DNA from 3 places in the Streptomyces sp. NPDC049879 genome. Region 2 is predicted to be linked to each of the others. Evidence: riboswitches for the same ligand, from Rfam matches in the RefSeq annotation. Region 2 holds a riboswitch; each other region holds the start of a gene.
What was found. Region 2 has a riboswitch for cobalamin ahead of metE (5-methyltetrahydropteroyltriglutamate--homocysteine S-methyltransferase). Riboswitches for the same ligand answer to the same signal wherever they lie in the genome.
Positions count from the first base shown of each region.

Region 1: another riboswitch for cobalamin. It lies ahead of ACIBPC_RS13145 (hypothetical protein); the one in region 2 lies ahead of metE (5-methyltetrahydropteroyltriglutamate--homocysteine S-methyltransferase).
Region 3: another riboswitch for cobalamin. It lies ahead of ACIBPC_RS22320 (ribonucleoside-diphosphate reductase subunit alpha); the one in region 2 lies ahead of metE (5-methyltetrahydropteroyltriglutamate--homocysteine S-methyltransferase).

Region 1 covers NZ_JBITKT010000003.1:481,776-489,571, forward strand. The annotation lists gene ACIBPC_RS13130 (ECF transporter S component) at 1-453, opposite strand, end outside; gene ACIBPC_RS13135 (ABC transporter ATP-binding protein) at 450-2,081, opposite strand; gene ACIBPC_RS13140 (CbiQ family ECF transporter T component) at 2,078-3,208, opposite strand; gene ACIBPC_RS13145 (hypothetical protein) at 3,205-4,197, opposite strand; cobalamin riboswitch at 4,348-4,471, opposite strand; gene ACIBPC_RS13150 (glycoside hydrolase family 2 protein) at 4,605-6,422, opposite strand; gene ACIBPC_RS13155 (carbohydrate ABC transporter permease) at 6,549-7,460, opposite strand; gene ACIBPC_RS13160 (carbohydrate ABC transporter permease) at 7,463-7,796, opposite strand, start outside.
Region 2 covers NZ_JBITKT010000003.1:141,606-149,401, forward strand. The annotation lists gene ACIBPC_RS11705 (fibronectin type III domain-containing protein) at 1-3,817, opposite strand, end outside; cobalamin riboswitch at 3,926-4,055, opposite strand; cobalamin riboswitch at 4,295-4,442, shown strand; gene metE (5-methyltetrahydropteroyltriglutamate--homocysteine S-methyltransferase) at 4,633-6,957, shown strand; gene ACIBPC_RS11715 (ferric reductase-like transmembrane domain-containing protein) at 7,315-7,796, shown strand, end outside.
Region 3 covers NZ_JBITKT010000006.1:345,783-353,578, forward strand. The annotation lists gene ACIBPC_RS22300 (carbon starvation CstA family protein) at 56-2,182, shown strand; gene ACIBPC_RS22305 (YbdD/YjiX family protein) at 2,179-2,403, shown strand; gene ACIBPC_RS22310 (DUF2079 domain-containing protein) at 2,604-4,043, shown strand; gene ACIBPC_RS22315 (GNAT family N-acetyltransferase) at 4,109-4,660, shown strand; cobalamin riboswitch at 4,686-4,817, shown strand; gene ACIBPC_RS22320 (ribonucleoside-diphosphate reductase subunit alpha) at 4,954-7,320, shown strand; gene ACIBPC_RS22325 (ribonucleotide-diphosphate reductase subunit beta) at 7,302-7,796, shown strand, end outside.

The sequences.
Region 1 (7,796 bases), 340 kb from region 2:
GGGGCCGACGCCCGCCGTCAGCAGGGCGGAGGCGAAGAGGGAGACGGTGCCGAGGGCGAAGCCGAAGCCGGGGCCGAAGACGCGCCCCGCCAGGATGAGCAGGAAGAAGACCGTCTCGATGCCGGCGGTACCGGCGCCGAGGGGCCGCAGGGCGGCGTTCACCGCCGCCAGGACGCCCAGGAGGGCGAGCGCCTTGGGGTCGAGGCCGCCCTCGGTGATCTCGGCCAGGACGACGGCGAGCACGACGGGGAGGAGGAGCACGAACAGCAGGGGGGCGTGACCGCTGTGGGCGATCGCCTCGGGTGCGGGAGGTGAGAGGAGGGGCCAGCAGAACATGGCGAGCCCGATGAGGGAGGCCAGGACGAGGACGACGGCGGTGCGGGGTCCGATGCGCAGGACGGTGACCCGGTGCGTGGTGGCGGCTCCGGACGACGGCTCGGGGTGGGCGGTCATGGGCGCGCCTCCGAGAGGGTGAGGGCGGCGGCGACCTGGTCGGGGGTCAGCCAGGGTTGGGGGCGCAGCACCTTGGCCACCTGGGGTGCGAGGGACGGGGAGGAGCAGATCACGTCGGCCGTGGGGCCGTCGGCGACGGTCTCGCCTTCGGCGAGCACGGCCACCCGGTCGGCGGTGGCCGCGACGAACTCGACGTCGTGGGTCGCCGTGAGGACGCTATGGCCGCGGTCGGCGAGGTCGCGGACGACGCGGCCGAAGGCGCGCTTCGCCCGGTAGTCGAGGCCGCGGGTGGGTTCGTCCAGGAGCATCACGGCGGGAGCCGCGGTGAGCTGGATCGCGAGAACGAGGGCGAGGCGCTGGCCCTCGGAGAGGTCGCGGGGGTGGCGGTCGCCGGGGACGCCGGGGGCCAGCCGGTCGAGCAGTGCGCGGCAGGTGCCGGGGGCGGCTTCGGACTCCTCGTCGGACTGGGAGCACTCGGCGTCGACCGTCTGGAGGTAGAGGAGGTCGGCGGCGCTCTGCGGGACGAGTCCGACGAGGGTCCTGGCCCGATGGGCGGGCAGTGAGGCGGGGTCGCTGCCGGAGACGGACACGTCGCCGGAGCGGCGGGGTCCCGAGCCCTGCAGGGCCCAGAGAAGGGAGGACTTGCCGGAGCCGTTGCGGCCCATGAGGGCGGTCACCTCGCCCGGGTACAGCGCGAGGTCCACCTCGCGGACGGCGACGGTGGAGCCGTAGGCCACGGTGATCCGCCGGGCGGTGAGGGCGGGGGTGCGGTCGGCGGGGGGAGGTGGCGGCGGGGTCGGCAGGCGGTCGGCGAGGCGTTCGCGCAGGGACGGGGCGTGGCGGCGGGCGTCGCGGACGGAGAGGGGCAGTGGGTGCCAGCCCGCGACGCGGCCGAGGTGGACGACGGGCGGGGCGATGTCGGCGGTGGCGAGGTCCGGCATCAGCTCGCCGGGGGTGCCGTCGCGGACGGTGCCGTCGCCGGGGAGGTGGAGGAGGCGGTCGGCGTACTGGAGGACGCGTTCCATGCGGTGCTCGGCGATCAGCACGGTGGTGCCCAGGTCGTGGACGAGCCGCAGGACGGCGGCGAGGACTTCCTCGGCGGCGGTCGGGTCGAGGGCGGAGGTGGGTTCGTCGAGGACGAGGACGGCGGGGTGGGCGGTGAGGACGGAGCCGATCGCCACGCGCTGCTGCTGGCCGCCGGAGAGGGTGCGCAGGGCGCGGTGGCGCAGGTCGGCGATGCCGAGGAGGTCGAGTGTCTCCTCCACGCGCTTGCGCATCGTCGCCGGGGGGACGGCGAGTTGCTCCATGCCGTAGGCGAGTTCCTCCTCGACCGTGTCGGTGACGAATCCGGCGAGGGGGTCCTGGCCGACGGTGCCGACGAGGTGGGCGAACTCCTGTGGGGGCGCCGAGGCGGTGGACCGGCCGGCGACGGTGACGGTGCCGGTGAGGAGGCCGCCGGTGAAGCGGGGCACGAGGCCGTTGACCGCGCCGAGGAGGGTGGACTTGCCGGAGCCGGTGCGCCCGGCGACGAGGCACAGCTCGCCTTCGCCGACGGACAGGTCCACGCCGGTGAGGGTCGGCGTGTCGGCGCCGTGGTAGGTGAGTCCGACCTGGTCGAAGCGGATCACGCGGCGGCCTCCCTGGGCTGCGGCTGTACGGAGGGCCGGGTGGGCGGGGTGGGGGGTGGGGGCGGGGCCAGGTGGGCGGGCAGGAGACCGGCGAGGACGGCGAGGAGGGGAAGGAGTGTGACGTCGGGCCAGGTCAGCGGTGAGAGGGCCGGGTAGAGGGTGGCGGGGTCGGTCCGGGAGGCGGCGTACATGAGGACGGCGGCGGTGAGTCCGGAGGCGGCGGTCAGCAGTTCTCCGGCGCGCCAGTGGTCGGGGCGGTAGCCGGTGCGGCGTACGCGTCGCCCGCCGAGGGCGAAGCCGAGCACGGCGACGGCGGTGCCGGTCAGCAGCATCGGCACGCCGAGGTAGCCGGGGGCGTTGGTGTCGAGCACGCCGTAGAGGCCCGCGGCGATGCCGAGGAGCCCCGCGATGACGAGGACGCCGACGGTGAGGCGGGCGCGGGGAGTGGCGGTGCCGGTGCGCCCGTAGCCGCGCGAGGACATGGCGGCGGCCAGGGCGAGGGAGCGGGCGAGGGCGTCTTCGAGGACCGGGATCAGGATGCCGCGCAGGGCCCGCCGTCCGCGTTCGCGCGCGCCGCGGAGCCGCCGGGCGCGGCGCACCCGCTGGACGCTCTCGATCAGCTGCGGCGCGACGGTGAGGGCGACGACGACGGACGTCCCGATCTCGTGCAGCGCGCCCGGCATGGCCTTGAGCATCCGCTTGGGGTTGGCGAGCGCGTTGGCCGCGCCGACGCAGACGACCATGGTGGCGAGCTGGAGCCCGTCGTAGAGGCCGCCGAGCACCTCCTCGGCGGCGACCGGGCCGAACAGCCGGATGCCCGCGGCCGCGTCGGGCAGCGGGATCTCGGGGAGGGTGAAGAGGATGTGCTCGCCCTGTCCCCCGCCGAGGACGACCCTGAACACGACGCGCATCAGGACGATGACGGCGCCGAAGACCAGGTACATCCGGAACGACAGGGCCCAGGGGGCGTCGGTGCGCCGCCGCACGACGACGTAGCCGGTGACCGCGAGCAGCAGGGCGAGCAGGAGCGGGTTGGTGGTCCGTCCCGCGACGACGGCGAGCCCGAGGGCCCACAGCCACCACGCTCCGGGGTGCAGGGAACGGGGCAGCGGGCCTGGGGGTGTCATGCGTCGTCGGCTGGTGCGGCGGCGCGGCGCCTGCGGCGTGCGGTGACGATGCCGCCGGTGCCGAGGACGGCCAGCAGGGCGAGGACGCCGAGGGTGAGGGGTGACGGGCCGGAGGAGCCGTCGGTCTCCGCTTCGGCGTAGGCGCTGTCCTCACCGGCCCAGTCGGAGTCCCCGTCGGCCCCGGCGGCCTGCCCGGAGGGTGTGGCGGTTCCGGTCGCCGGTTCGCCGGTCGGCGTCGCGTCGGGCGAGGGGGTGGGGCTTTCGTCCGGCGGGGTCGCGTCCGCCTCTTCCGGCTCCTCGTCGGGGGCGGGGTCGGTGGCGGCCGGTTCGCCGGTGGGTTCCGCGCCGCCGCTGTCGCCGCCCGTGGCCGGTGGGTCCTGAACGGGTGGCTGCGGGGTGGGCGGTGCATCGGGTGCGCTGCCGCTGCCCCCACTGCCACCGCCGCCGGGGGCGGGCGGTTCGGCGGGCGTGCCGACGCGCAGGGGTGCGACACCGGGGGCGATCGACTCCCCTTCCGCCACGCCGAGCTGGAAGGACCAGCCGTCGATGCTGCCCTGCGGCGGCGTCCGGTTCACCGCGCCGCGCTGGCTGTAGCGCCACGGCCCGCCGTTCTCCGCGTGCCAGTAGGACCAGTACGCGGTGGCGGGCGGTGTGTCGGCGCACGGCTCGCGGTCCACGCCGGGACGGCCGTTGATGCGGCAGACGAACGAGTCGCCCCAGCGGGCGGTGCCGGCCACGTCGAAGCCCGCGTTGCGCAGCGCCGCCAGGCCGTCGCGCTGGCTGCCGGGCGCGCAGCGGACGACGCGGCCGCCGCCCAGTTCGCGGAAGTCCACAACGACGCTGACGCCGGAGTCGTCCGGGCAGAACCCGGGCGTCCCGGCCGCCGCCGGACGTGCCGCGAGCGCGCTCCCGGCCGCGGCGGGCCACAGCAGGTGGAGCACCGCGACGAGCAGGCCGGTGACGGCTGCTCTGACGGTGGGGCGGGACATCGCGTGCCTTTCCCGTTGGGCAGCCGGAACCGGCCCACCGGGGGTCCCGGCACGGCGGCCCCTGACGCGCGTTCGTACGGCTGGTACGAGGCGGCAGGGGCCGGGGGGCCGGGACGGCTGAGGGCTCCACGCTGCAGACCATGACAGTGAGAGAAGTCCGCGTCGCACGGTGAGCGTTCCGGCTCACGGCACCACCCTTGCGGGGGCCGCTCACGGTTGCAGGTCAGCGCCGGATTCGCACCGGCTTCCCTCCGCCGTACACGCATTCAGTTGTGGGGCGCCCGCCCGGATACACGGGCGAACTGCGCACAAGGATACGGCCGTCCGCGCCGCCCCGGCCAGAGCACCACCCGCGCGGGCCCCGCCCCAGCGGGTGGGACGGGGCCGGAACGGTGCGGCGGGGGACGTCAGTCGGTCTCGATGGCGGCCGGGCGGAGCTGGGCCTCGCGCACCCGCGCCACGTCCAGCTTCTCGCTGCGGTCGAAGCGGTAGACGCCGTTCTGCTCCTGGAAGACGTCGGTGAGCTGCGTGTAGCAGTAGCCGAACATGTCCGGGTCGTCGAGCAGCACGCCGGTGAGGCCCGCGAAGCGGGTCTGGAACTCCTCCTCGTCGCGCGGCCGGTCGCCGTAGCCCCAGGACTCGGTGCGGTCGTCGCCCGCCGCGTCGGCGGCGGCCTCGGGGTCCCACCAGATGCCGCCGAACTCGCTGACGAAGTACGGCTGGCCGCGGTAGGGCAGCGAGTACGCGGCGCCGTCCGAGTACGCGTTGGCGAACGGCTTCCCGTCGGCGAGGCCCGAGACGGCCTCGGCGAACCGGCCGGGGTCCTGCTCGTAGTTGTGCGAGTCCCAGATGTCCGTCTCGATGACGCGGTGGGCGTAGCCGGAGGCGTCGATGACGGGACGGGTGGTGTCCATGGCCTTGGTGGCGAGGAACATGCCGCGGGTCACGGCGTCGAGCTGCGTGATGCGGTCGTGCAGCTTCTGGTAGGTCTCGTTGAGCGGGCACCAGCCGATGATCGAGGGGTGCGAGTAGTCGCGCTCGATCGCCTCCAGCCACTGCGCCGGGTACGAGGCGTCGGGCTGCTGGTTGTCGCCGGAGGAGCCGCCCACCTCGGCGCCCCAGTCGCCGAACTCGCCCCAGACCAGGTAGCCGAGGCGGTCGGCGTGGTACAGGAAGCGCTCCTCGAAGACCTTCTGGTGCAGGCGCGCGCCGTTGAAGCCCGCCGCCATCGACAGTTCGATGTCGCGGACGAGGGCCTCGTCGCTCGGCGCGGTCATCAGCCCGTCGGGGTACCAGCCCTGGTCCAGCACGAGGCGCTGGAAGACGGCGCGGCCGTTCAGCGTGACGGCCTTGCCCCGGATGCCGACGGCGCGCAGTCCGGCGTAGCTGTCGACGGCGTCGAGTTCGGTGCCCTCGGCGTCCAGCAGGGTCAGCCGCAGGCCGTAGAGGTGCGGGTCCTCGGGGCTCCACTCGCGGCGGCGCTCCTCGGACACGGGCAGGTAGAGGCGGGGCGCCAGGTCGAGGTCGGCGCGGGCCTCCGCGCGCGCCACCTCGCCGTTCTCGTCCGACAGGACGGCCACCACGCGGTGCCCGGGGCGGTTGGCGGACAGCGGCAGTTCGAGGTGGAACGCGGAGCCCGCCAGGTCGGGGGTGATCCGGGGGCGGCGCAGGTGCACGTCGGCGACCGGCTCCAGCCACACCGTCTGCCATATGCCGGTGGTGCGTGTGTAGTTGCAGTCGTGGTTGGCGTACTTCAGGGCCTGCTTGCCGCGCGCCTGCGGGCCGGACTTCGGGTCGCGGGCGCGGACGGTGATGACGGCCTCCTCGCCGGGCTCGGCGACGCCGGAGAGGTCGGCGGTGAAGGACGTGAAGCCGCCGCGGTGGCGGACGACCTCGGTCCCGTTGACCCACACCGTCGCGTCGTGGTCGACGGCGCCGAAGTGCAGCAGCACGCGGCGGCCGGTCCACTCGGCGGGCAGGACGAGGGAGCGCCGGTACCAGACGGCCTCCAGGAAGTCGGTGTCGCCGATGCCGGACAGCTCCGACTCCGGGGCGAACGGGACGGTGATCGTGCCGGTCAGCTCGCGGTCGAGCAGGCCGCGTTCCAGGCCGCTGTCGCCCCTGTCGGTCTCAAACTGCCAGGCGCCGTTGAGGTTCAGCCAGTCACGGCGGACGAACTGCGGGCGCGGGTACTCCGGACGCGGCACGGCGGTGGGAGTGGGCACGGGTGCTCCTTGCGGGATGGTGCGGGGGGTGGCGCGCGGAAGGGCGCAGCCCTATCGCACCACGGATTTACATCGATGTACAAGCCCATTCCGGCGGCCCTTGAGGGCCGCCGGAAGCGGGTCGCGTCAGGCTCCGCCGAGGCCGGTGGTGGCCACCGAGCGGACGATCCGGCGCTGGAAGAGCAGGAAGACGACGATCAGCGGCAGCGCGGCGAGCAGGGCCGAGGCCATGGACTGCGCGTACTGGATGCCGTACGTGTCCTTCACCGTCGCGAGGCCGACCGGCAGCGTCATCAGGTCGGGGTCGTTGGTGACGATGAACGGCCACATGAAGTTGTTCCAGGCGCCGATGAACACGAAGATCGACACCGCCGCCACGATCGGCCGCGACAGCGGCAGCACGATCGACCAGAAGACCCGCAGGTCGGAGGCGCCGTCGATCCGGGCGGCCTCCTCCAGCTCCCGCGGGATGCCGTCGAAGAACCGCTTGAGGATGAACACCATCATCGGGGCGACCACCTGCGGCAGCACGACCGCCGCGTAGGTGTCGACCAGGTTGAGCGTCAGCATCTCCTGGAACAGCGGGATGATCAGCAGCTGCGGCGGCACCATGATCGACGCGACGGTGACCGCGAGCAGCGCCCGCCGCCCCTTGAAGGTGCCGCGCGAGAAGCCGTAGGCGGCCAGCGTGGACACGACGATGGTCAGCGCCGTCACCAGGACGGCGATCAGGATGCTGTTGAACGCCCAGGTCGTGAGGTTGCCGCGCTCGAATATCTGCTGGTAAGAGTCCAGGGTCAGCGCGCCCTTGAACGGCCACAGCCCCGGCGAGGCGGCGTCCTCCTCCGTCTGGAAGGAACTGGCGACGGCCCAGGCGAACGGCGCGAGCCACACGACGGCCGCCACGAGGAGCGCGCCGCCCGCGAGGACGCGCGGCAGGCGTCCCGCGCCCAGCATCATCGGCGATCCGGAGCGTTCCCTGGCGCCCCAGGCGCGCCGGGCGCCGCTGCGCCGCGGAGAGGTTGCGGTAGCTGACATGGTCAGTCCTCCTGGCGGAAGAAGCGGAGCTGCGCGAGGGACACGATGATCACGATCGCGAAGAACACATAGGAGATGGCGGAGGCGTAGCCCAGCCGGTAGCCGGTGAAGCCGACGTCGTAGACGTATTCGAGGACCGGCCGGGTCGATCCGTTCGGCCCGCCCTTGGTCAGGATGTAGATCTGGTCGAAGACCTTGAGCGAGGCGAGGATCTGGAGCATGCCCACCAGCGCGGTGGTGCGGCGCAGCTGGGGCAGCGTGATGGACCACAGCCTGCGCCAGGCGCCCGCGCCGTCCAGAGAGGACGCCTCGTACAGCGTCTCGGGCAGCGCCTGG
Region 2 (7,796 bases):
CGGTGGAGGGCAGGGTGCCGCCCGGGGCGCCGCCGGGCGGACCGCCGCCGCCCGTGGCGGGGTCGGTGACGATCTCGAACGCGGCCCAGGCCGCCGCGCCGTTGGCGAGGTCCACCAGTCCCGCGGTGACCGTGCCGGGCGCGGCGTCGGCGGGGACGGTCCAGGTGAACGTCACCCGGCCCCGTTCGTCGGCGGTGCCGTCCGGCAGCTGGGCCGTGGCCGCGCCGCTGAGTCCGGCGGCCACCGGGCGGCCCGGGGTGAAGCCCTCGCCGCCGAGGGTCACGGTCTCGCCCGGCCTGACGGCGGCGGGCGTGGCGGTGACGGCGGGTTCGGTGACGGGGTCGGGGCCGCCCGGGTCCTCGGGGCCTGGTTCGAGGGGGTCGACCGGGTCGACGGGCGGCGGCTCCGCGATGCCGATGGCGCCCATCGCGGGCAGGCCGAGGCCCAGGACGGCCTGGGTGGTGGAGCGGCGCCACTCGTCGCGGACGGTGCCGTCGAGCCCGTAGCGGCGGCCGTCGTCGTACGCCTCGGGGTTGTACGCGAGGGCGCCCGCGTCGTCGCCGCCGGTCAGCTGGAGCGTGCGCAGCCAGTCGGCGGCGCGGTCGGCGGCGCCGGTCTGCCCGGTGGCGGCGAGGGTCTGGGCGATGAGGCCGGTGGAGTTGGCGTTGGGTTCGCGGGTGGGTCCCGTGCCGCCGAACGCGCCGGTGGCGGTGTCCTGGCGGGAGAGCAGCCAGCCGACGGCGCGGCCGAGGACGCGGTCGAGCCCTTCGGTGCGCGGGACGGTCAGCAGGGCCTGGACGGCCAGGGCGGTGGTGTCGGTGTCGCCGGCGCAGGTGCCGCCGCCGGTGTCGGGGGTGAGGCGGAAGCCGCCGGAGGGGCACTGGCGTTCCGTCAGGTCGGCGACGGCCGCCTCGGGCACGCCGTCGCCGGTGCGGGCGAGGGCGAGGACGGCGAAGGACTGGCCGAACGTGTTGCCGCTGTCCTGGCCGCCCGGGGCGCGGTCGGCGAAGCGGCCGGTGTCGGGTCCCGAGGTGACCATGAGGCCGCGCAGGGCGGCCTCCAGGTCGAGGCCGTCGGCGTCGTGGATGTCGTGGCCGGTGGCGGCGAGGACGAGGGTGAGCTTGGCGAGCGGTCCCGACAGCAGCGTGCCGGGGGCGGGGGTGACGTAGCCGGCGGCGTGCCCGGCGAGGGTGTCGGCGGTGCGCTGCGCGGTGGCGCCCGCCGGGTCGGCCGCCGCGAGGGCGAGGAGCGCGTCGGCGGTCAGGCCCGGGTCGGGCGTACCGGCGCGGTCCAGGATGTGGCCGCCGCGCTGGAGTTCGCGGGTGAGCCAGGCGAGGGCGTCGGCGGCGTCGGGGTCGGTGCCCGTGAGGGGCACGACCTCCCAGGTCGCCCGCGCCGTACCGGAGTTGCCCGCCGGGTCGGTGGCCGTGACGGTGAGGGTGTGCGTGCCGTCGCCGAGGCCCTCGGCGCGCCAGGGCGAGGTGCACGGGGCGGGCTCGGCGCCGTCGAGCGCGCAGGCGGTGGTGGCGGCCGGGTCGTCCACGGTGAACTCGGCGGTCGCGTCGCGTTCGGTGCCGCGGGGCGCGGGGACGGCGGTGAGGCGTACGGTCGGCGCCTCGTCGTCGGGGCCGGTGATGCGGCGGACGCGGTGCTGCTGGCCCTCGGCGACGAGGACGTTCCCGGCGGGGTCGGCCGCGACGGCGTAGCCGCCCTGGACGCGGGCGCGCGTGGCGGGGAGGCCGTCGCCGCCGTATCCGGGTGTGCCGTCGCCCGCGACGGTGGTGATGGTCCCGTCCGGGTCGATCCGGCGGACGGCGCCCGGCTGCGAGACGTACAGCTCGCCCCCGGGACCGGCGGACACGCCGCCGGGCGAGAGGAGTTGCGCGCGGGTGGCGGGGCCGCCGTCGCCGCCGTGCCCGGCGGTGCCGTCGCCCGCGACGGTGCTGACGGTCCCGGTGGCGGTGTCCAGGCGGCGGACGCGCTGGTTGCCCGGGTCGGTGACGAGGACGCCGCCCGACGCGTCGACGGCCAGCGCGGCGGCCGAGCTGAACGAGAACGCGGCCTCGGTCGCGGGCCCGCCGTCGCCGGAGAACCCGGCGCGGCCCGTTCCGGCGAACGCGGTGACGACGCCGGTGTCCGGCGCGAGGGCGCGGACGCGCGACGCGTTGGTGTCGCTGACGTACGCCGTCCCGTCCGGGGCGACGGCGATGCCGCTGGGGGAGCCGATCCTGGCGTCGGTGCCGGGGCCGCCGTCGCCGGTGTCGCCGCGCGATCCGGTGCCGAGGACGGTGGTGATGGTGCCGGTGGCGGCGTCCACGCGGCGGACGCGGCGGTTGCCGGTGTCGGCGATCCACAGGTCGCCGTCGGGGCCGATCGCGACGGCGTTCGGGTCGCGGAGCGACGCGTCGGTGGCGGGGCCGCCGTCGCCGCCGTAGCCGCGTGTGCCGTTGCCCGCGACGGTGGTGACGGTCCCGGTGGCGGCGTCCACGCGGCGGACGCGCTGGTTGCCGGTGTCGGCGATCCAGATGTCGCCCGACGCGTCGGTGGCGACGCCGAACGGGTTGCTGAGCGCCGCGTCGGCCGCCGGGCCGCCGTCGCCGGAGAAGTCCTGGGCGCCGGTCCCGGCGAGGGTGGTGATCCGGCCGGGCACGAGGTGGGGGTCTGCCGCGGTGACGGCGACGGGCGCGGAGGGCGCCGAGGGCGCGGACGCCCCGGCGGCGTTCACCGCCAGGACGGTGAACGTGTACGCGTCCGCCGGGTCGAGGCCGGTGACGGTGGCGGTGGTGCCGGTGGCCGTGGCGGTGGCGCCGCCGGGCTCGGCGCGGACGGTGTACGAGGTGACGGGCGCGCCGCCGTCGTCGCCCGGCGCGCGCCAGGTGACGGTCGCCTCGCGGACGCCGCCGCGCGCCCGCACCTGGTCGGGGGCGGCGGGGGCGGTCGTGCCCGGCGCGGCGGGGACGACCGGGTCGCTGGGGGCGGACGCGGCGGACTCGCCCGCGCCGTTCAGGGCGCGGACGCGGAAGGTGTACGGGGTGCCGGGGGTGAGCCCGGGCACGGTGGCGGTGGTCGTGTCGCCGGGCACCTCCACGCGCGCGCCGCCGGGCGCGGCCTCGACGGAGTAGCCCGTCACGGGCGCGGTGCCCGCGGGGCGGTCCCAGGTGACGGTGGCGGCGGCGATCCCGGCGGCGGCGCGGACGCCCGTGGGGGCGGCGGGGACGCTCGCGGGGGGTGCCTCGCAGCACAGGACGTCCCAGTCGGGGGCCTGCCGTGGCTGCGGGGCCTGGGCCTCGGCGCCGCGTGTCTCGACGTAACGCCAGCCGTCCACCGAGCCGTTGGCGAGGCGGCGGGTGCCGGGGCCGACGCCGGAGTAGGCCCAGCCGGGGCCGCGGGAGGCGTCGTGCGCCCAGTAGGACCAGTAGCGGGTGGTGCCGTCCGGGCGGGTCTCGCCGCAGCCGGTGGCGGGGTAGCCGTCGATGGCGCAGACGAGGCCGTTGGTGTGGAAGCGCACGGTGTGGCCGGTCAGCGTGAACATCTCGGCGCCGGTGGGCGGGCGGCCGGTGCCCCCGGTCGCGGTGCTGACGCAGGACCAGGTGACGGCGGGGGCGGGGCGTTCGCCGGCCAGGGGGTCGGCGACGGTGCCGAAGTCGATCACGAGCCCGGCGCGGCCGGAGGGCGCGCACTCGGCGGCGGTGCCCGTGTCGGCCGTGGCGGGGACGGTCTGGACGAGGAGGCCGAGCAGCAGCAGGAGGAGGACGGCCGGGAGGGCCCGTCGCCGCGCCGGGGCGCGGTCGAGTCTTCGTGCGGCCGGTCCGTCCATGGGGGTCCCCTCCCGAGTGCGCCGCGCGTGTCCCGGGGAGGAGGGAAGGCATCCGGCGCGGGGGCGGCCGGGCGTCTTCGCTGTCCGCAGTCCACGACGGATGTCGACGAAGCATCACCGCGCCGAGGGCGATCCGACTCGCACCCCGCCGGGACGGCGGGATGCCCACGGTTGCGGGACAGTGCCGGAATTCGACCGGCTTCTCCCACGGCATGGCACCACATGTCCGTTCCGATGGCCGGGCGGTACCCGGGGGTGACCGTGAACTGACCGTCGCGCGGGCTGTCTTGCGCGGGTCCGATCGTCAACCGACCGTCGAATCGAACGGATGTCACTGTGGCACACTCCGATTCGCAGGACAACCGGCCCTGGCGCCGGGCGGTGTCCGCGATGCGAGCGGTGTGGTGCGCGGCCCCCGGCGGCCCTCTAGGCTGGCGGCAGCAGCTGGTCCGCCCTGCCCGCCAGGCAGGCGCGTCGTAAGAGGGAACCCGGTGGGAATCCGGGACTGCCCCGCAGCGGTGAACGGGAACGACCGCCGTCATACAGCACTGGGCCCCCCGGGCCCGGGAAGCGACGGCCAGTAGGAGTCCTCCCCGTGAGGACGCGCCCGTGAGTCCGAAGACCTGCCCGCTGCCCGTGCGCGGCCCGCCGCGCGCGGACATCCCGGTGACCCCGAGGGCGGGTCGGCGTGCACACCAGGCGGACGGCCGTGCCATGGCGATGGCACGCGGTACACCGTCGCCGCCAGGTCGTCACCCCTTCGCGCCCCTCCCCCGCCGGGATGGTCAGGACACACGCTCGCGAAGGAGAGATCCGTGACATCCGAGTCCGCAGCCGCGGCACCGCAGGCCACCGTCCACGGCTACCCCAGGCAGGGGCAGAACCGGGAACTGAAGAAGGCGATCGAGGGCTACTGGAAGGGCCGCGTCACCGCCGAGGCCCTCCGCGCCACCGCCGGAGAACTGCGCCGCGCCAACTGGCGGCAGCTCGCCGACGCAGGCATCCACGAGGTGCCCACCGGCGACTTCTCGTACTACGACCATGTGCTCGACACGACCGTCATGGTCGGCGCGATCCCCGAACGCCACCGCGCCGCCGTCGGGGCGGACGCGCTGGACGGCTGCTTCGCCATGGCGCGCGGCACGCAGGACGTGGCGCCGCTGGAGATGACCAAGTGGTTCGACACCAACTACCACTACCTCGTCCCCGAACTCGGCCCCGACACCGCGTTCACCGCCGACTCCGCCAAGCAGACCGCGGAGCTGCGCGAGGCCCTCGCCCTCGGCCTGGCCGCGCGCCCGGTGCTGGTCGGCCCCGTCACGTACCTCCTGCTCGCCAAGCCCGCGCCCGGGGTGGCCGACGGCTTCGAGCCGCTCTCGCTGCTCGACCGGCTGCTGCCCGTCTACGCCGAGGTGCTCGCCGACCTGCGGGCGGCGGGCGCCGCGTGGGTGCAGCTGGACGAGCCGGCGCTCGCCGCCGACCGCACGCCCGCCGAACTGGACGCCGCCGCCCGCGCCTACCGGGTGCTCGGCGGGGCCGCCGACCGGCCGAAGCTGCTGGTCGCCTCCTACTTCGACCGCCTCGGCGAGGCGCTGCCCGTGCTCGCGAAGGCGCCCGTCGAGGGCCTGGCACTGGACTTCACCGGACGGGCCGCCGCGAACCTGGACGCGCTCGCCGCCGCGGGCGGGCTGCCGGGCAAGCGCCTCGTCGCGGGCGTCGTGGACGGCCGCAACATCTGGATCAACGACCTGGAGAAGTCCCTCACCACGCTGGGCACCCTCCTGGGCCTGGCCGACCGGGTGGACGTCGCCCCCTCCTGCTCGCTGCTCCACGTGCCGCTGGACACGTCGGCCGAGCGCTCCATCGACCCGCAGCTGCTGCGCTGGCTCGCGTTCGCCCGGCAGAAGACGGCCGAGACCGTGACGCTCGCCCGCGCCCTGGCGCACGGCACGGACGCCATCGCCGCCGAACTGGCCGCCAACCGCGCCGACCTGGCCTCCCGCGCCGGGTCCCCCCTCACGCGCGACCCGGCGGTACGGGCCCGTGCCGCCGCCGTGACGGAGGCGGACGCGCGCCGCTCCGCGCCGTACGCCGAGCGGGCCGCCGCGCAGCGTGCCGCGCTCGGCCTGCCGCTGCTGCCGACGACGACCATCGGCTCGTTCCCCCAGACCACGGCCCTGCGCACGGCCCGCGCCGACCTGCGCGCCGGGCGGATCGGCACCGCCGCGTACGAGGAGCGCGTCGAGGCGGAGATCCGCGACGTGCTGGCCTTCCAGGAGGAGGCGGGGCTCGACGTCCTCGTGCACGGCGAGCCGGAGCGCAACGACATGGTCCAGTACTTCGCCGAGCAGCTCACCGGCTACCTGGCCACCGACCACGGCTGGGTGCAGTCCTACGGCACCCGGTACGTCCGCCCGCCGATCCTGGCCGGCGACATCTCCCGCCCCGAGCCGATGACGGTCCGCTGGACGCAGTATGCGCAGTCCCTCACCGACCGCCCGGTCAAGGGGATGCTGACCGGCCCTGTGACGATGCTGGCGTGGTCGTTCGTCCGCGACGACCAGCCCCTCGGCGACACCGCGCGGCAGGTCGCCCTCGCCCTGCGCGACGAGGTGGCCGACCTGGAGGCGGGCGGCGCGGCGGTGATCCAGGTGGACGAGCCCGCGCTGCGCGAGACGCTGCCGCTGCGCGCCGCCGACCGCCCGGCGTACCTCGCCTGGGCCACCGAGGCCTTCCGCCTGGCCACCTCGGGGGTCGCGGCGGCCACGCAGATCCACACGCACATGTGCTACGCCGAGTTCGGCGACATCGTGGGGGCCATCGACGACCTGGACGCCGACGTCATCAGCCTGGAGGCCGCCCGTTCCCACATGCAGGTGGCCCGCGAGCTGGCCGCGCACGGCTACCCGCGCGAGGCGGGGCCGGGCGTGTACGACATCCACTCGCCGCGCGTGCCCGGCGTCGAGGAGGCGGCGGCGCTGCTGCGCGCGGGCCTGGACGCGATCCCGGCGGAGCGCCTGTGGGTCAACCCGGACTGCGGGCTGAAGACGCGTGACTGGCCGGAGACCCGCGCGTCGCTGGAGAACCTGGTCGCCGCCGCCCGTACCGTCCGCGCCGGACTGCCGGGGCGCGGCGCCTGACCGGCGGCCGGGGGCCGGACTGCTCGGGGTCCGGCCCCCGGCACGCCACCACCGCCCGTGCCGTCGCGCGGAAGGGCCGGTGAGTTCCCGGCGGCAGCGGAATTTCCCGGTTTTCCTCCGCGAAGGGAAACGCGCGCATTTCGTACGGCGAATCCCGTCGGCGCGTACCGCGAGCTGCCGCGAGAACGCCGGACGTCCTTTCCCCGATACCGGAATCCGGAACGGAAACAATGTCTTCCGCGCCGGGTGAATTGTCGTTACCCTCCACCGCAGGGAGCGCCTGACCGACGAAGTCGCCAGGGGCCGTCCGGCAGTTGGCGGCCCGTCGGCGAGCCGTACCGAAACGGGAGTGGTGTGATGGCAGAGGTCTCCGGTCCGGCGGTGTCCCCTCCACGGCAGGGGAAGCGGCGCGGGGAGGGTTTCGACTGGGCCGGTCTCCGTGCCGACCTGCGCGGCGCGGTGCCCGACGCCACGATCGCCCTGGTGCTCACCGGGCTCATCTACTGGCTGTTGTACGCGCGCGTCGAGAACGGCTCGTCGGCGACGACCCGGATCATGCCGATGCTGGCGGACGCCGACCTGTTCTGGATGTACTGGATGTCCCAGGCGTTCGGCTGGACGGCGATGCTGTGGGCGTACGTGACGGTGGTCTTCGGCCTGCTGCGCTCCGGGCCGCGTCCGCGCTGGAACTGGCTGCCGGCCGCGCGGCTGGAGAAGTGGCACCGCACCACCAGCCTGACGACCATCGGGCTGATGTTCATGCACGCGCTGTTCTTCTTCACCGACCAGATCAGGGACAACAGGACCCGCTGGTCGTTCGGGCGCAGCCTGTGGACCGC
Region 3 (7,796 bases), on a different contig from region 2:
GGGGTCCATCGCCATCTGGACCGCCGTCGCCGCGGTGGGCGCGATCGGCTGGTCGATGCTGGCACTCGCGCGCGGCGAGGAGGTCTCCGCCGCCTGGATGGTGGCGGCGGCGCTCGGGACGTACGCGATCGGGTACCGGTTCTACTCCAAGTTCATCGCGCACCGCGTCCTGCGGGTGGACAGGACGCGGGCCACCCCGGCGGAGCGGATGGCGGACGGCCTCGACTACCACGCCACCGACCGCCGGGTCCTGCTCGGCCACCACTTCGCGGGCATCTCGGGCGCGGGCCCGCTGGTCGGGCCGGTGCTGGCGGCCCAGATGGGCTATCTGCCGGGGACGATCTGGATCATCGTCGGCGTCATCTTCGCGGGCGCCGTGCAGGACATGGTGGTGCTGTTCTTCTCGACCCGGCGGGACGGCAAGAGCCTGGGGCAGATCGCGCGCGAGGAGATCGGGCTCGTCGGCGGGATCGCGGCGGTCATCGCCATCTTTAGCATCATGATCATCATACTGGCGGTGCTCGCGCTCATCGTCGTGAACGCGCTCGCCGAATCGCCCTGGGGCACGTTCTCCGTCGGCCTGACGATCCCGATCGCGCTGTTCATGGGCATCTACCTGCGCTACCTGCGGCCGGGACGCATCGCCGAGGTGACGGTCATCGGCGTCGCGCTGCTCCTGCTGGCCATCGTCTCCGGCCGCTGGATCGCCAACTCGGGGCTCGCCGACACGTTCACCCTCTCCCCCGGCGCGCTCGTCGGCTGGCTGGTGATCTACGGCTTCGCCGCGTCCGTCGCGCCCGTGTGGCTGCTGCTGGTGCCGCGCGACTACCTGTCGACGTTCATGAAGGTCGGCACGATCGGGCTGCTCGCGCTCGCGATCGTCATCACGCTGCCGACGCTCCAGATGGACGCGGTGACCGACTTCGCGTCCAACGGGGAGGGGCCGGTCTTCGCCGGGTCGCTGTTCCCGTTCGTCTTCATCACCATCGCGTGCGGCGCGCTCTCCGGCTTCCACTCGCTGATCTCCTCGGGCACCACGCCGAAGATGATCCAGAAGGAGACCCAGGTCAGGACGATCGGCTACGGCGCCATGCTGATGGAGTCGTCCGTCGCCGTCATGGCGATCACCGCCGCCTGCGTCCTCGACCCCGGCACGTACTTCGCGATGAACGCGCCACCCGCCGTCATCGGCGACACCCTCCAGGCGGCCTCCGACACCATCAGCTCCTGGGGCTTCTCCCTGACGCCGGAACAGCTCGCCTCCGCCGCCGAGTCGGTGGAGGAGGAGTCGCTGCTGTCGCGCACCGGCGGGGCGCCGACGCTGGCGCTCGGCCTGTCGGCCATCCTGGCGGACTTCCTCGGCGGCGACGCGATGAGCTCGTTCTGGTATCACTTCGCGATCATGTTCGAGGCCCTGTTCATCCTGACGGCCATAGACGCGGGCACGCGCGTGGGGCGGTTCATCCTCCAGGACGCCATCGCGAGCGTCCACCCGCGCCTCGGCCGCTTCCGGTCGACCAACTGGATGCCGGGCGTCTGGATCTCCAGCGCCGTGGTCACCGCGCTGTGGGGCTACCTGCTGTGGGTCGGCGTGCACGACCCGCTCGGCGGCATCAACACGCTCTATCCCATCTTCGGCATCTCCAACCAGCTGCTCGGCGCGGTCGCCCTGGCCGTCTGCACCGTCCTGCTGGTGAAGTCCGGGCGCCTGAAGTACGTGTGGGTGACGCTGCTGCCGCTCACCTGGGTGTCCGTCGTGACGCTCACCGCGAGCTGGCAGAAGGTCTTCTCCGGCGACCCGGCGGTCGGCTTCCTCGCCCGCCGCGACCGGTACCAGGACGGCATCGACGCCGGGGAGCTGCTGACCGGCGCCCAGGACATGGACGACATGCGGACCATCGTCAGCACCGCCACGCTGGACGCCTTCCTGTCCGCCGTGCTGGCGCTGCTCGTGATCGTCGTCTTCGCCGACGCGCTGCGGGTGTGCGTCAAGGCGATCAGGCGGCCGGGCTCGGTCGCGCTCGCCGAGGCGCCGTACACCGAGTCCCGCATCGTCGCGCCCGCCGGGCTGATCGCCACGCGCGAGGAGCGCGCCGAGCTGGCCGCCGCGGGCCTCGGCCCCGGGGGCGGCATCCCCCGGCAGGCGGACGGCGAACGGGCCGGGGCGGAGGTGCGGGAGTGACGCGGGCCGCCGCCGTGGCCGGCGCGCCGCGCCGCGCGCTGGCGTGGCTGCGCTGGTACGTCACCGAGTTCACCGGCGAGAACGCGTACGACCGGCACGTGGCGCTGCTGCGGGCCGCCGACCCGGACGCCGAGGTGCCGAGCCGCCGGGCGTTCGAGCGGCGGCGCGTCGCCGAGCGCTACGGCGACCCGCGCGACGGCGGCTACCACGGCTGCTGCTGAGCCGGGCGCGCCGCACGCGCGCGCGTGAGGGGCCGTCACACCGCGTGGTGTGACGGCCCTCACTCGTCCTGCGGGCCCTCCTGGTGACCGGCCGCCCGCCGCCCGGCGTATGAAGGGGGGGAAGCGGCCGGACGGGCGCGGGCGCGCGGGACGGAAGGGGAAGAGGTGGCGGTGCGGGGCACTCCGGGGGGTGGGCGGACATGACGACGCTCACCGCCGCGGGCGAGCGTGATGCCGACGCGGGCCCGATAGCCGGGCGGCGCGTCCCCTTCCGGCCGGGGCCGCGCGCCGATCCGTACCTGCTGGCCGCCGTGTTCCTGGTGCTGTACACGGCGGTGTCGGTGACGCGGCACCTGCGCTGGGAGAACCGTTCCTGGGACCTCGGGATATTCGAGCAGGCGGTCCGCTCCTACGCCGGGCTGCGGCTGCCCGTCTCGGACCTCAAGGGGCCGGACTTCGCGCTGCTGGGCGACCACTTCAGCCCGGTGACGGCGCTGATCGCCCCGTTCTACCGGCTGTTCCCGACGCCGGTGACGCTGCTGGTGGCGCAGGCGGCGCTGTTCGCGCTCGCGGTGGTGCCGGTGACGCGGGTGGCCGCGTACCTGCTGGGGCGGGCGACGGGGGCGGCGGTCGGCGCGGCGTACGGGCTGTCGTGGGGCGTGCAGCGGGCCGTGGACTTCGACTTCCACGAGATCGCGTTCGCCGTGCCGCTGATCGCGTTCTCGCTGGAGGCGCTGCTGCGGGAGCGGTACCGGGCGGCGCTGTGGTGGGCGCTGCCGCTGCTCGTCGTGAAGGAGGACCTGGGGCTCACCGCGGCCGCGATCGGCGCCGTGGTGGCGCTGCGGGCGCGCGGCGGGCCGGATCCGCGCGTGGTGCGGCGGGCGGTGGTCTTCGCGGTGTGCGCGGCGCTGGCGTGCCTGCTGACGATCGCGGTGCTGATACCGGCGTTCAACTCGGGCGGGGGCTACGACTACTGGTCCAAGGTGGGGGACGGCGGCGGGCCGGTGCAGACGGCGTTCACGGACGTCGACCAGAAGCTGCGCACGCTGCTGTGGGTGCTGGTGCCCACGACGGGGCTGCTGGCGCTGCGCTCCCCGCTGCTGCTCGTCCTGCTGCCCACGCTGGGCTGGCGCTTCGTCTCGGACGACCCGCACTACTGGGGCACCGACTGGCACTACAGCGCGGTGCTGATGCCGGTGGTGGCGCTCGCGCTCGTGGACGCCGTGGCGCGTACGCGGGCGGGCGAACGGCGGCCGTGGCTGCGGGCGTACGCGGAACGGCTGCCGATGGGCGTGCTGGCCGCCGCGCTGGCGCTGAGCACGGCCCTGCCGGTCGCCGGGCTCACCCACACCGCGACCTACCGGCCGGGCCATCTGGCCGCGGCGGGGGAACGGGTGCTGTCGGTGATCCCGGACGGCGCGGAGGTGGCGGCCAACGTGCGGCCGATAGCGCATCTGACGGCGCGCTGCCGCGTCTTCTGGATCGGGAACACGGACGGGCCCGCGCCCGAGTACATCGCCTACTGGGACCCGGCGCAGACGGCCGAGGAACTGACGCTCTACGCGCACCGGATGAACCCCGACGGGGTTTACGAGGTGGTCGCACAGGAGGCGGGGTACTGGGTGCTGCGGCTGCGCTGAGCGCGCCTCCGCCGGGGGCGTCCCGGCGGAGGCCGGTTGTCAGACCCCTCGGTCACACTGTGTTCATGGACATCGTGATCAGGGAAGCGCGGAACGACGAGCTGGACGCCGCGGGGGAACTCACGGCGCGGGTGTACCTGGAGGGCGGGCTGCTGCTCCAGGGCGCGGACGACCCGTACTTCGCGGAGCTGCGGGACGCGGTGCGGCGGGCGGCGCACGCGGACGTGCTGGTGGCCGTGGAGTCGGGCGCGGCGGACGGGGACGGGGGCGGGGGGCGGATCGTCGGGAGCGTCACGTTCGTCGGCAGGGGCGGCGAGTTCGCCGATCTGGCGGGTCCCGGCGAGGCCGAGTTCCGCATGCTGGCGGTGGACCCGCGGGTGCGGGGACGCGGCGTGGGCGAGGCGCTCGTCCGGGAGTGCCTGCGCCGGGCGGGCGAGGTCGGCGCGCGGCGTGTCGTGCTGTCGAGTCAGTCGCAGATGCACACTGCACACCGGCTGTACGGGCGGCTCGGCTTCGACAGGGCGCCGGATCTCGACTGGGAACCGGTGCCCGGCGTGCGGCTTCACGCGTTCGCACACGAGCTGTCCGACCCCTCGCGTGACGACCACAACATATAGGGGGCTCCGCCGCACGCGACACAAGATGTATGCTCATCTCGCTGTCGTCGCAGGGGAATCCGGTGCGAATCCGGAGCTGTCCCGCAACGGTGTGTGATGCGCCGCGCCTCGCCGCGCGTCACGAGTCCGAGCACCTGCCGGCAGTTCCACGAACACGTCCGGGCCTCGTGGGTTGGGCCGGCGGACGCGTGCGGCATGTGTTTGCCCCACTACACGCATGCCCGCAGGCGACCGGTGGTCCCGCCCGCGAACGCCCCTCAGATCCGCTGCGATTCGAGGGAGATCACGTCCCAGTGACCACTGCACCCGTCGCCCCCGCGGAGCCGGCCTCAGACGCGCTGTCGCGCGTCCTGGGCGAGCTGGCCGCCGACCTTCCCGCGACCGACCCCGCCCGGGTCGCCGCCGCCGTCCGCAGGGGCAGGCACCCCGGCGCGGGACCCGAGGAGCTGCGCGCGCTCGCCATCGACGCCGCGGCCGCGCTGATCGCCGAGGAACCCGCGTACTCGAAACTCGCGGCCCGGCTGCTGACCCTGGCGGTCCGCGACGAGGCGGCGGGGCAGGGTGCCGTCTCCTTCTCCGCGTCGATCACGGTCGGTCACCGCGAGGGTCTGATCTCGGACCGCACCGCCTCCTTCGTCGCGCGCCACGCGGCGGATCTCGACGCGCTCGTGGACCGTGCGGTCGCCGACGGCGCCGACGACCGCTTCGAGTACTTCGGGCTGCGGACCGTGGAGTCCCGGTACGTGCTGCGCCACCCCCTCACCCGGCGCGTCATCGAGACGGCGCAGCACTTCCTGCTGCGCGTCGCCTGCGGCCTGGCCGAGGACGAGTCGCCGCGCGCGCTGGCCGAGGTCGCCGAGCTGTACCGGCTGACCAGCTCGCTGGCGTACCTGCCCTCGTCGCCCACGCTGTTCAACTCCGGGACCAGCCACCCGCAGATGTCGTCCTGCTACCTGCTGGACTCGCCGCTGGACGAGCTGGACTCCATCTACGACCGCTACCACCAGATCGCCCGCCTCTCCAAGCACGCCGGGGGCATCGGCCTGCCGTACTCGCGGGTGCGCGCCCGCGGTTCGCTGATCCGGGGGACCAACGGCAAGTCGAACGGGATCGTCCCGTTCCTGCGCACGCTGGACGCGTCCGTCGCGGCGGTCAACCAGGGCGGGCGGCGCAAGGGCGCGGCCTGCGTCTACCTGGAGACATGGCACGCGGACATCGAGGAGTTCCTCGAACTGCGGGACAACACGGGCGAGGAGGCCCGCCGCACCCACAACCTGAACCTCGCCCACTGGATCCCGGACGAGTTCATGCGCCGCGTGGAGGCGGACGGCGACTGGTCGCTGTTCTCCCCCGCCGACGTGCCGCACCTCGTGGACCTGTGGGGCGACGACTTCGACGCCGCCTACCGGCGCGCCGAGGCGGAGGGCCTCGCCCTGCGGACCGTCCCCGCCCGCCAGCTGTACTCCCGCATGATGCGCACCCTCGCGCAGACCGGCAACGGCTGGATGACCTTCAAGGACGCCGCCAACCGCACGGCCAACCAGACCGCGCGCCCCGGCGCCATCGTCCACTCCTCGAACCTCTGCACCGAGATCCTGGAGGTCACCGACGACGGCGAGACCGCCGTGTGCAACCTCGGCTCGGTCAACCTCGCCGCCCACCTCGGCGCCGACGGCGGGATGGACTGGGAGCGTCTTGACGCGACGGTGCGCACCGCCGTCACGTTCCTCGACCGCGTCGTGGACCTGAACTTCTACCCGACCGGCCAGGCCGCCACCTCCAACTCCCGCTGGCGCCCGGTGGCCCTCGGCGTGATGGGCCTCCAGGACGTCTTCTTCCGGCTCGGCCTGCCCTTCGACTCCCCCGCCGCGCGCGAGCTGTCCACCCGGATCAGCGAGCGGATCATGCTGGCCGCCTACGAGACGTCCTCCGTCCTCGCCGAGCGGCACGGGCCGCACCGCGGCTGGGCCGACACCCGCACCGCCGACGGCGTCCTCCACCCGGACCACTACGCCGACGCCGCGCCCGCCTGGCCCGAGCGCTGGGAGGCGCTGCGCGCCCGCATCGCCCGCACCGGGATGCGCAACTCGCTGCTCCTCGCCATCGCGCCGACCGCGACGATCGCCTCGATCGCGGGCGTGTACGAGTGCATCGAGCCGCAGGTGTCCAACCTGTTCAAGCGCGAGACGCTGAGCGGCGAGTTCCTCCAGGTGAACTCGTACCTGGTCGCCGAGCTGAAGCGGCTCGGGCTGTGGGACGAGACCACGCGCGCCGCCCTGCGCGAGGCGAACGGCTCGGTCGCCGACCTGCCGGGCCTGCCCGCCGAGCTGCGCGAGCTGTACCGCACCGCCTGGGAGCTGCCGCAGCGCGCGCTGATCGACATGGCCGCCGCGCGGACCCCGTACCTCGACCAGAGCCAGTCGCTCAACCTCTTCATGGCCGCGCCGACCATCGGGAAGCTCAGCTCGATGTACGCGTACGCCTGGAAGCGCGGCCTGAAGACCACCTACTACCTGCGCTCGCGCCCGGCGACGCGGATCGCCAGGTCCGCGCGCGCCGCCACCGTCGCCACCGTCCCCACACCCGCCGCGGTCCCCCTCGACGAGCAGGCCGTCGCCTGCTCCCTGGAGAACCCCGAGTCCTGCGAGGCCTGCCAGTGACCACCGTCCCCGACCCCCGCACCGCGTCCGACGCGGCCGTCAAGAACCTCCTCGACCCCGGCTTCGAGCTGACGCTGCGCCCGATGCGCTACCCGGCGTTCTACGAGCGCTACCGGGACGCCATCAAGAACACCTGGACGGTCGAGGAGGTCGACCTCCACTCGGACGTGGCCGACCTGGCGAAGCTCTCGCCCGGCGAGCAGCACCTGATCGGGCGGCTGGTGGCGTTCTTCGCGACCGGCGACTCGATCGTGGCGAACAACCTGGTGCTGACGCTGTACAAGCACATCAACTCGCCCGAGGCGCGGCTGTACCTGTCGCGGCAGCTGTTCGAGGAGGCCGTGCACGTCCAGTTCTACCTGACGCTGCTGGACACCTACCTGCCCGACCCGGACGACCGCGCCGAGGCGTTCGCGGCGGTGGAGAACATCCCGTCCATCCGCGAGAAGGCGCAGTTCTGCTTCAAGTGGATCGAC